Regions from separate parts of the Arthrobacter gyeryongensis genome, predicted to be linked through region 3. Evidence: riboswitches for the same ligand, from Rfam matches in the RefSeq annotation. Region 3 holds a riboswitch; each other region holds the start of a gene.
What was found. Region 3 has a riboswitch for S-adenosylmethionine ahead of ABEA18_RS21935 (aminotransferase class V-fold PLP-dependent enzyme). Riboswitches for the same ligand answer to the same signal wherever they lie in the genome.

Region 1: another riboswitch for S-adenosylmethionine. It lies ahead of metX (homoserine O-acetyltransferase MetX); the one in region 3 lies ahead of ABEA18_RS21935 (aminotransferase class V-fold PLP-dependent enzyme).
Region 2: another riboswitch for S-adenosylmethionine. It lies ahead of ABEA18_RS06465 (DUF1737 domain-containing protein); the one in region 3 lies ahead of ABEA18_RS21935 (aminotransferase class V-fold PLP-dependent enzyme).

Annotation. Positions count from the first base shown of each region.
Region 1 is NZ_BAABKK010000015.1:135,026-138,225, reverse strand. Features, by position in the region: gene ABEA18_RS12320 (SGNH/GDSL hydrolase family protein) at 1-298, shown strand, start outside; gene ABEA18_RS12315 (hypothetical protein) at 366-758, shown strand; gene metX (homoserine O-acetyltransferase MetX) at 760-1,881, opposite strand; SAM riboswitch class IV at 1,895-2,010, opposite strand; gene ABEA18_RS12305 (bifunctional o-acetylhomoserine/o-acetylserine sulfhydrylase) at 2,162-3,200, opposite strand, start outside.
Region 2 is NZ_BAABKK010000009.1:118,468-121,667, reverse strand. Features, by position in the region: gene ABEA18_RS06475 (O-succinylhomoserine sulfhydrylase) at 1-783, opposite strand, end outside; gene ABEA18_RS06470 (rhodanese-like domain-containing protein) at 784-1,194, opposite strand; gene ABEA18_RS06465 (DUF1737 domain-containing protein) at 1,191-1,448, opposite strand; SAM riboswitch class IV at 1,459-1,571, opposite strand; gene ABEA18_RS06460 (hypothetical protein) at 1,642-2,001, opposite strand; gene ABEA18_RS06455 (Lrp/AsnC family transcriptional regulator) at 2,057-2,488, shown strand; gene ABEA18_RS06450 (ornithine cyclodeaminase) at 2,651-3,200, shown strand, end outside.
Region 3 is NZ_BAABKK010000034.1:3,464-6,663, reverse strand. Features, by position in the region: gene rsgA (ribosome small subunit-dependent GTPase A) at 1-181, shown strand, start outside; gene hisN (histidinol-phosphatase) at 241-1,053, shown strand; SAM riboswitch class IV at 1,215-1,327, shown strand; gene ABEA18_RS21935 (aminotransferase class V-fold PLP-dependent enzyme) at 1,363-2,787, shown strand; gene ABEA18_RS21930 (class I SAM-dependent methyltransferase) at 2,838-3,200, shown strand, end outside.

The sequences.
Region 1 (3,200 bases), on a different contig from region 3:
CCAGATGTGGGACGAAGACCGCCTGCATTTCTCTCCGCTCGGCCACCACACCATCGCCGCGATGGTCCTCGACTCACTCAATGTGCCGCACAACCTCGAGCCGCTGTTCCCCAAGCCGCTCCCCCAGCGCAGTTGGCGCGAAGCCCGCTCGGGCGACCTCGTATGGGCACGTGAGTATTTTGTCCCCTGGGTCATCCGCCGGATCCGGCACCAGTCCTCCGGCGACGGCATCCTGCCGAAACGCCCGACGCCGGGACCCGTCTTCGGCCCTGCCGACACCTTCCTGCCCCGGAGTTGAGCGGGAACCACAGGGCGGGTCACAGGGAGCGGGGCTAAGCTGGTGAAAGACCTAGGAGGCCTCTACCGTGAACAATTTGATCTTCTGGATCATCGTCTGCTCTTGGCTGATTCCGATGGGGATCCGCATGTACAACCGATCGCGCCAACGCAGGCTCCGGGACTTCCCTCCGCAGAATTACCCCGCTCAGCCCTATCCTCCACGGAACTACCCCGTCGGATACCCGGAGCTGCCCCCGGTAATCTTCCCGGCTGAGCCGCAACCCCCGGTGGCGACGCCCGTACCGCAGGCCGCTCCGCCGTCGTCGGCTGCTCCGCAAGCGAACAGCGCGACCCAGCCGAACAGCGCGCCCCAAGGCTACCGGGCACGGAAACTGGCCGAACTGGACCAGGAGTACAGCGACGGGAAAATCGCCATGGAGGATTACATGAAGCTCCGCCAGGAGATCATGAACGGCTGATTCAGCCGAAGAAGGCTTCGCGCAGCTGGGGGCCGAGCTGGCCGATCTCGGTGAGGAAACCGTCGTGCCCGATCGGCGCCTCGATCACATGAACGGGGACTCCTCCGGGCAAGGCCTTGGCCAGCTCGTGCGATTGTTCCGGGAAGTAGAGCCGGTCCGAGTCCACCGAGGCAACGAAGAACTTCGCTGTAGCCACGGACAGCGCATCCTCCAATGAGCCGCGGCCGCGGGTGATGTCGTGGCTCATGAGGGCCTCGGTGATGGCGATGTAGCTGTTGGCGTCGAAGCGCTGGACCAGCTTGCGTCCCTGGTGGTCCAGGTAGCTTTCCACCTGGTAGCGGCCCCGGTCCCCTAATGCCGCAGCCCGAAGGGGTGCCTCGCCGCCTTGGGCGTTCCGGCCGAAGCGGAAGTCCAGTTCATCCGCTGAACGATAGGTGATGTGGGCGATCCGCCGGGCAAGGGCCAGCCCTGCCTCGGGCGCGGCCTGGCCATAGTAGTCGCCGCCGTTGAAGTCGGCGTCCTGCCGGATGGCGAGCGTCTGGGCCTGCGCGAACGCGATCTGTTCGGCAGTGCTGTACGCCCCGATCGAAATCACGGCGCATCGCTTGACGCGGTCCGGATAGCTGACGGCCCATTCCAGTGCGCGTGCACCGCCCATGGACCCACCTACGACGGTATGCCAGCTGTGGATCCCCAAAGCGTCGGCCAGCCGGGCTTCGGCTACGGTGCTGTCCCGCAGGGTCACGAGCGGGAAGCGGGAGCCCCACGGCTTGCCGTCAGGAGCGCTCGACGACGGCCCGGTGCTGCCGTAACAGCCTCCCACGATGTTGACGGAGACCACGAAGTAGCGATCCGTGTCGATGGTGGCGCCGGGGCCGACGAGTTGCTCCCACCAGCCTTCTTCGTCGCTCTCGCCGCGGGCCACATGGGTGCTGCCTGTCAGGGCGTGTTCCACCAGGACAGCGTTGGAAGCGTCGGCGTTGAGCCGCCCCCATGTTTCGTACGCAAGGAGGACCTCCGGCAGGAAACCTCCGGCCTCGAGTTCGAGCCCGCCCACGGAAACATACTTGACGGTTCCGTCCTGGGTACCGGAAAGGGGTATGGCTGTTGCAGCAATTGTCATTCGTTGACACCTCACATCGCGCTTGCCCGCCGCCAACACAGCGAAGGGCCAGGTCTTCACCCGGGGCACCCCGCCGCGATTGGAGGGTTGCCGGCCAGCAAGCCGGGGCTGTCGCTGGCACTCATGACCTATAGGAAGAGTCTAGGAAAACCGGACCCCTTCTGACGAAGATTATGACACCTTTGTGACACTTGACCGTGTTTTGTTCACGAAGAAGGGACCTAGGAGGCCAGCCGACGAAGATTCCGCCCGCCGGCCTCTTGCACCATCCGGAGCGGTACTAGCTGCCCTTCGCCGCCCGGAATCCTGACTCGAGGTCCGCGAGGATGTCGTCGATGTGCTCGATCCCGACGGACAGCCGTACCAGGCCCGGGGTCACTCCGGCCACGGCCTGCTGTTCGGGGGTCAGCTGGCTGTGTGTCGTGGACGCGGGGTGGATGACCAAGGATCGGACGTCGCCGATGTTTGCCACGTGCGAATGCAGTTCCAGGGCGTCCACGAAGCGTTTGCCGGCGTCGATCCCGCCGCGGATGGTGAAGGACACCACCGCGCCGGTGCCGCGGGGTCCGTACTTCCGCCCGCGTTCGAACCACGGACTGGAAGGCAGCCCCGCGTACGCGACCGATTCGACGTCGTCGCACCCTTCGAGCCATTGCGCCACTTTGGTGGCGTTGTCCACGTGGCGTTCCACCCGCAGGCTGAGGGTTTCGATTCCTTGGGAGATGAGGAAAGCGTTGAACGGGGACACTGCCGAGCCGAGGTCCCGCAGGAGCTGGACCCGGGCCTTGAGGATGTAGGAGAGGTTCGCGCCGAGGGCACCGTCCTTGCCGAGGTCGCGGGCATAGACCAGGCCGTTGTAGCTGGGGTCCGGAGTGTTGAAGTTGGGGAACCGCTCGGGGTCCTTGCCGAAATCGAACTTGCCGGAGTCCACAATGACGCCGGCAATGGCGGATCCGTGCCCTCCAAGGTACTTGGTGGCCGAATGCACCACAATGTCCGCGCCCCACTCGATGGGCCGGATCAGGTAGGGCGTGGCGAGGGTGTTGTCCACGACGAGCGGGACTCCGGCTTCGTGCGCGATGCGGGAGACGCCCTCGATGTCCAAAACGTCCTGGCGGGGGTTGGAGACGACTTCGGCGAAGAACAGCTTGGTGTTCGGCTGCACGGCGTCGCGCCAGTGGTCGAGGTTGTCCGGGTCCTCGACGAAGGTGACCGAGATTCCGAATTTCTTCAGCGTGTGCGCCAGCAGGTTGTAGGTGCCACCGTAGAGGCTCGGGCTGGCGACCAGGTGGTCGCCAGCCTCGGCGACGTTGAGGATA
Region 2 (3,200 bases), on a different contig from region 3:
CGTTTCCAGGCCCTTGGTCAGGACCCAGGCGTTGAACGCGGAAAGCGACGGCCCGGTGTGCCGCATGAGCTGCTTGACGGGACCGTCGATGAATTCCTTGGCGCCCAGGATTGCTCCGCCCAGGACCCGGCCTTGGCCATCGATGTGCTTGGTGCCCGAGTAGACAATCACGTCCGCGCCGAGATCGCCGCAGCGCTGCAGCAGGGGAGTGGCGAAGACGTTGTCGACGACGACGGTAGCGCCCGCCGCGTGGGCTAGTTCGCTAACTGCTGCAATGTCCACGATTTCCTGCATGGGGTTCGACGGCGACTCGAAGAACACTGCCGTTGTCGGCTCGGACAATGCGGCACGCCACTGGTCCAGGTCCGGGCCGTCCACGAAGACGGTCTCGACGCCCCAGCGGGGCAGGATCTCGTTGAGGATCACGAAGCAGGAACCGAAGAGCGAGCGGGCGGCAACCACGCGGTCGCCGGCGGCCAGCAACGCACCGAGGGCTGTGAAGACAGCGGACATGCCCGACGCCGTCGCGAAGCACGCTTCGGTGCCTTCGAGCAGGCGGAGTCGCTCCTGGAAAGTGGCCACGGAGGGGTTGCCGTAACGGGAGTAGACGAAGCGCTCGTCCTCGCCCGTGAATGCGCGCTCTGCGGCTGCGGCCGACTCATAGACGAAGCCGGAGTTCAGGAAGACGGCCTCGGACGTTTCTTGGAAGTTGGTGCGGTCAAGACCGCCGCGGACTGCCTGGGTGTCAGGGCTCCAGCCGGCGGCGTCAGGATTGAAAGTCACTTAGATGTTCCCCAGATTCGTCGGAAGTCCACGGTTTTTCCAACCGTTCACGGTTCGCTCGCCGTAGCGGTCCGGTTCGCCCTCGAAGCCCTCCAGGACGTTGTAGGCGGTGTAGCCGGCCTGTGTTGCGGCGATCGCGGCGGCGATGGAACGCTGTCCGGAGCGGCAGAGGAAGACCAGTTCGGTGCCGTCCGCCTCCGGAGCCTGCTGCGTCAGCTCTTCGATGAAACGGGTGTTGGGAATGCCGCCGGCCAAGTTCCACTGGATGAACAAGGGATCGTTTTCCGTCGCCTTTGTGTCAGGGATCCCGATGTGTGCCCACTCTCCTTCGGTGCGGACGTCCACCAGGATGGCGCCTTGTTCCAGCTTGGCCCAGGCATCGTGCGGGCTGAGGTCGCCTGCGTAGCTCATGCGTGCCCCTCGCCGTCGAACTCTTCATCGAGCTGGTCTACCGCGTTGGCAACTGCTGCATCTGCGCTCGCGATCGCGGCGGGCAGGACGATGGCCTGGGCCACAATCACGTCCGTGCCATTGAAGGTCGCGGCCGGGCTGCCGTGCAACACGTATCCCTCCGCGAGGGCGGTGGAGATCCGCTCGCAGAAATCCTTCGTGTCAGGGCCCGTGATGAGACGGTACGAGAGTTTTTCTTCGGTGGGTTCAGGCATTGGTGCTCCTCAGTCACGCTTGCAGTTCGAAAGTGTCGATACGCCGAGTAGTCACCTGAGGCACCCCGCCGGAGAGAGGGTTGCCGACCAGCAAGTCAGGGCTTCGCGCTGGTGCTCATTACTCAAGAAGAAAATAACATCCACGACGGCGGCCTGCATCACCGGCCGTCGTCATGTTCCGTAACCGGGGGTCCTAGGCGTCGGTTTCATTCGGCAGCGGTTCAAGGCTTGCCTGGATCCGGGGTGGAATGGCGTCAAACCGCGACGCCACTCCCGTAGGGAAGTGATGGAAAGTGGAACCTTGGTGCTTCCGGATTTCCAGCAACTCGTGCACGGATATCCCGGTGGCCGTGGCGAGCGCGTGCAGCGAGAGGCTGTTGTGATGAGCCAAGGCAAAAACCACACCCGACAGGGCTTCGAAACCTTCTGTCTCGTAGATTTCCTTCACCAAGTTGGACATGCCGTTTGCATCATCGATTGATCCCGCTGACGCACCAGTCGCCATGGCCGTCAGCGACCATGCAGCAGAGTCGGGGCTGATGTAGATGCTCATGTCGATACCCTACGGACTCAGGCCCGCTTGGGGAATGGGCGATACGTTTATCTTTATGGCAGCACTCACCGACCTTGACCGTCAGCTCCTCTCCGCCCTCCGGGAGGACGGCAGGGCGTCCGTGGCGAGCCTCGCGCGTAAGCTGGGCGTCGCCAGGGCCACTGTGAATAGCCGGCTCGAGCGGCTAGTTTCCTCGGGAACCATCGTTGGTTTCACCGCGAGGGTGCGCGACGAGGTCGATCCACTTGCCATTCGCGCCATTGCGCTCATTGCCGTGGAAGGAAGATCGGCTGACAAAGTCATTCGCCAACTCAGGGGACTTCCGGAGATTTGGGCACTGCACACCACAAATGGCGGTTGGGATCTTGTGGCCGAGCTGCGCACAGAAAGCCTTAGTGACTTTGACCAGGTGTTGGGCCGGATCCGCGGCATCGAAGGGATCGTCAATAGCGAGACAAGTTTGTTGCTCAGTTCCGTCCTGCGGTAGTCGACCGCTTGAAGCACGCCAGTATCCAATGAGCATTGTGTAGAGATGTGTTCGTCATTTTGCGCAGCTTTTCAATGAAAAGTACGTACTTTGGCAATTGTGGATGCATATCGCCGCTCCGTAGCCTCGTAGCAACAGTGCTTATGAGGGAAAGGAGCGCACATGACGCGCTTTGTCGATGTCCGCAATATGGTTCGTTGGACGGCCGGGCGAGGCCCGGAGACCATCATCTCGGAGATGATTCAATACTTGGAAGACGACTTCCGGCGGTGGGAATCCTTTGACAAGACTCCGAGGGTGGCAAGTCACACGCCGTTTGGGGTCATCGAGCTGATGCCCACCAGCGACCAGGAAACATACGGCTTCAAGTATGTAAATGGACACCCTTCGAATCCAGCGCGTGGCTTCCAGACCGTGACAGCTTTCGGTGTCCTGTCCGACGTCCATAACGGTTATCCGACGTTCCTTGCGGAAATGACAGTGCTGACGGCGCTGCGAACGGCGGCTACGTCGGGGATGGTCGCGAAGAAACTCGCGCGCCCCGATTCCCGCATCATGGCGATGATCGGGACCGGAACCCAATCGGAGTTTCAGGCCCTGGCCTTCCGGGCGGCCCTGGGTATTAACAGTGTCAGGATCTGGGACACGGATCCGGCTGCGATGGAGAAATTCGTCCGGAACATGGCTCCCCTCGGCTTCGACATCACCATCG
Region 3 (3,200 bases):
GATGTGCGAGCGAGGCTGCAAGCACGATGCCTCCGCGGTTCGATGCGGACTGGATCCCTGGGTGGCCGACGGCCACGCCGGCGAGGCAGGTCCGGCCCGCTTGGCGTCGTTGCGCCGGCTCCTCGGCGCGGACCCGCGCATGGAAGCCCAGGAGACCAAGGAATTGGGTACGGTCAACTAACTGCGCGCCTGCCGTCCTACCTCCCCGGCTCACCGGCGAATAGACGGTAGTTTGGAACCATGACCCAACCCGATTCGAGCTACAACGACGACCTGCGGCTGGCACACGTCCTGGCCGACTCCGTCGATTCCCTGACAATGGAGCGGTTCAAGGCACTGGACCTCCAGGTCGAGACCAAACCCGACCTGAGCCCCGTCACCGATGCCGACAAAGCAGCCGAGGAAGCAATCCGCGGGCAGCTCTCCCGCTCCCGCCCCCGCGACGCCGTCCTCGGGGAAGAATTCGGCAGCACGGGCCACGGCTCGAGGCGTTGGATCATCGACCCCATTGACGGGACCAAGAACTTCGTGCGTGGCGTACCCGTCTGGGCTACGCTGATCGCCCTCGTGGACGAGGGTGAGGTGGTAGTGGGACTCGTGAGCGCTCCGGCGCTCGGCAAGCGTTGGTGGGCGGCCAAGGGCTCGGGCGCCTACATGGGCCGGTCGCTCGCCGCAGCCACCCGGTTGAAGGTTTCCAACGTGTCGCGGCTCGAAGACGCCTCGCTTTCCTACTCCGAGCTTTCCGAATGGAAGCAGCACGATAAACTGGACAACTTCCTGGGCCTCGAGAACGATGTCTGGCGCAGCCGTGCGTACGGCGATTTCTGGTCGTATTGCCTCGTGGCCGAGGGCGCCGTGGACATCGCCGCCGAACCGGAACTCCAGGTCTACGACATGGCGGCTTTGGTGCCGATCGTGACGGAAGCCGGCGGGCGCTTCACGTCCTTGGACGGTGCGGATGGTCCCTTCGGCGGAAACGCCGTCGCCACCAACTCGATCCTGCACTCCGAGGTCCTCAAGAGGCTCAACCCCGAGCTCGACGACCTCCTCTAGTCCAGTCTCTCCACTGAATAAACGACGGCGGACGCCCCCTTTTGGGGGTGTCCGCTGTTTTTTCTTCGGCAGAAGGCACCTTTTTCCCGCGGTGTAATAATCCGCTTAACAATCGCCGGTCACATTGGAATGAGCCTTGCCGGTGTCCTACGCTCTTTACAGGTCACGAGTGCCAGCGCGAAACCCCGGTTTGCTGGCCGGCAACCCTCCATCGCGGCGGGGTGCCCCGGGTGACGACCCGGCCGGTCCGGAACGGATGCGGCAAGCGCGGACCCCCTGCACGCAGGGGTCCCTCTTGAGTGAGGTCCCATGAGCACAGCCACATTTACTTCCGCGGCTCTTTCGCTGAACAACGAATCTGCGCAGCACCGCGGTGAAACCCTCCCCCGGGCATCGCGTCCACTCGCCGCGGTCACCGGCGCGGAGTTGCAGGCACCCTTGATCCAGGGCGGCCACATCCGCTACGCCAACCTTGACTACGGCGCTTCCGCACCTGCCCTGACGGTGGTTTCCGCATACCTCAACGAGATCCTGCCGTACTACGCGAGCGTCCACCGCGGCGCAGGCTATGCTTCCCAAATCAGCACCTCGGTCTATGAAAACGCCCGCAACATCGTCCGTGACTTCGTTGGCGGGCGGCCGGACGATTCGGTCATTTTCACGCGCAACACCACCGATTCCCTCAATCTACTGGCCGGCTGCCTGCCGGTTGAGGACGGTCGACAAATTGGCGAAGTCCTTTACCTGGACATCGAGCACCACGCCAACCTCCTCCCGTGGCAAAGTGTCCCCCACCGCAGCATCGTTGCCGCGGGAACGTTGTCCGAGACCGTCGCCAATGTCCGCACAGCGCTCTCCCACGGCGGCGTCAGCCTTCTGGCTGTCACCGGCGCGTCAAACGTGACCGGCGAAATCCTGCCCATCAAGGAACTCGCTGCCTTGGCCCACGAATTCGGGGCGCGGATTGTGGTGGACGCGGCGCAACTCGCCCCGCACCGCAGAATCGACATCGCCGCAGCGGATGTCGACTACTTGGTTTTCTCGGGGCACAAGCTTTATGCACCGTTCGGCGCAGGTGTCCTGGTGGGCCGTCCCGACTGGCTCGACGCCGGCACACCGCACCTGGCCGGAGGCGGCGCCGTCCGCGAAGCGCGCCTCGATTCCGTCAGCTGGGCCACAGGACCGGCCAGGCACGAAGGCGGCTCGCCGAACGTACTCGGCGCGGCCACACTCGCCCGGGCCACGCAGGTCATCGCCAGCCTCGACCACGATGAATGGCACGCCCACGAGGCAGCCATCCGATCACATCTGGTCGAGGGCCTCAAGCAAATCGACGGCGTGACCGTGCACCAGATCTTCAGCGACACGGATCCCCAGGACACCATCGGCGTCGTGAACTTCTCGCTCCAGGGCTACGACGCCGGACTTGTGGCTGCCTATCTTGCGGCCGAGCACGGCATTGGCCTGCGCGACGGACGCTTTTGCGCCCACCCGCTCCTCAAGCGCCTCGGTCTACCCTCCGGATCACTTCGAGCCAGTTTCGGCGTGGGCTCGCGCTTGGAAGACGCCACCCGGCTCATTGCGGGCATCCAGGCGCTCAAGAGCAACGGCCTCGGCTGGGACTACGTGGTGGATGCCGGCCGCTGGGTGCCGGCGAACGACCACCGCAGCTACCCGGAGTGGGCTCCCAACACTCCCGGGACCGCGGGAGCCGCTCCCTGCAGCACCGACTGATTGCGGTAGATTCGTAGGGTATTTTTCCTGTCCTACGAAGGAGTTCCTGCGTGGCCCCGCGACCCAAAGGCACGTCAGCCGGCCCCAAGCTCTATGAGGAACGGCGCCTTGAGCTCGGCCGGAGTTTCCAGGACGGCGGGGAACACTATGACCGTGTGCGGCCCGGCTACCCTGCGGACTCGGCTGACTGGCTGCTACCGGAGGGCGCGCGGGACGCGGCAGACATCGGCGCCGGCACCGGAAAGTTCACCGATCTTCTGGTCGAGCGTGGGCTGGCGGTGTCCGCGGTGGACCCCTCCACGGACATGCTCACGCAACTGCGCAAAACGTATCCACACGTTATCGCCCTGGAGGGTACGGCCGAGGCAACTGGACTGGCGGACTCAGCATTCGACGTCGTCAGCGCTGCCCAG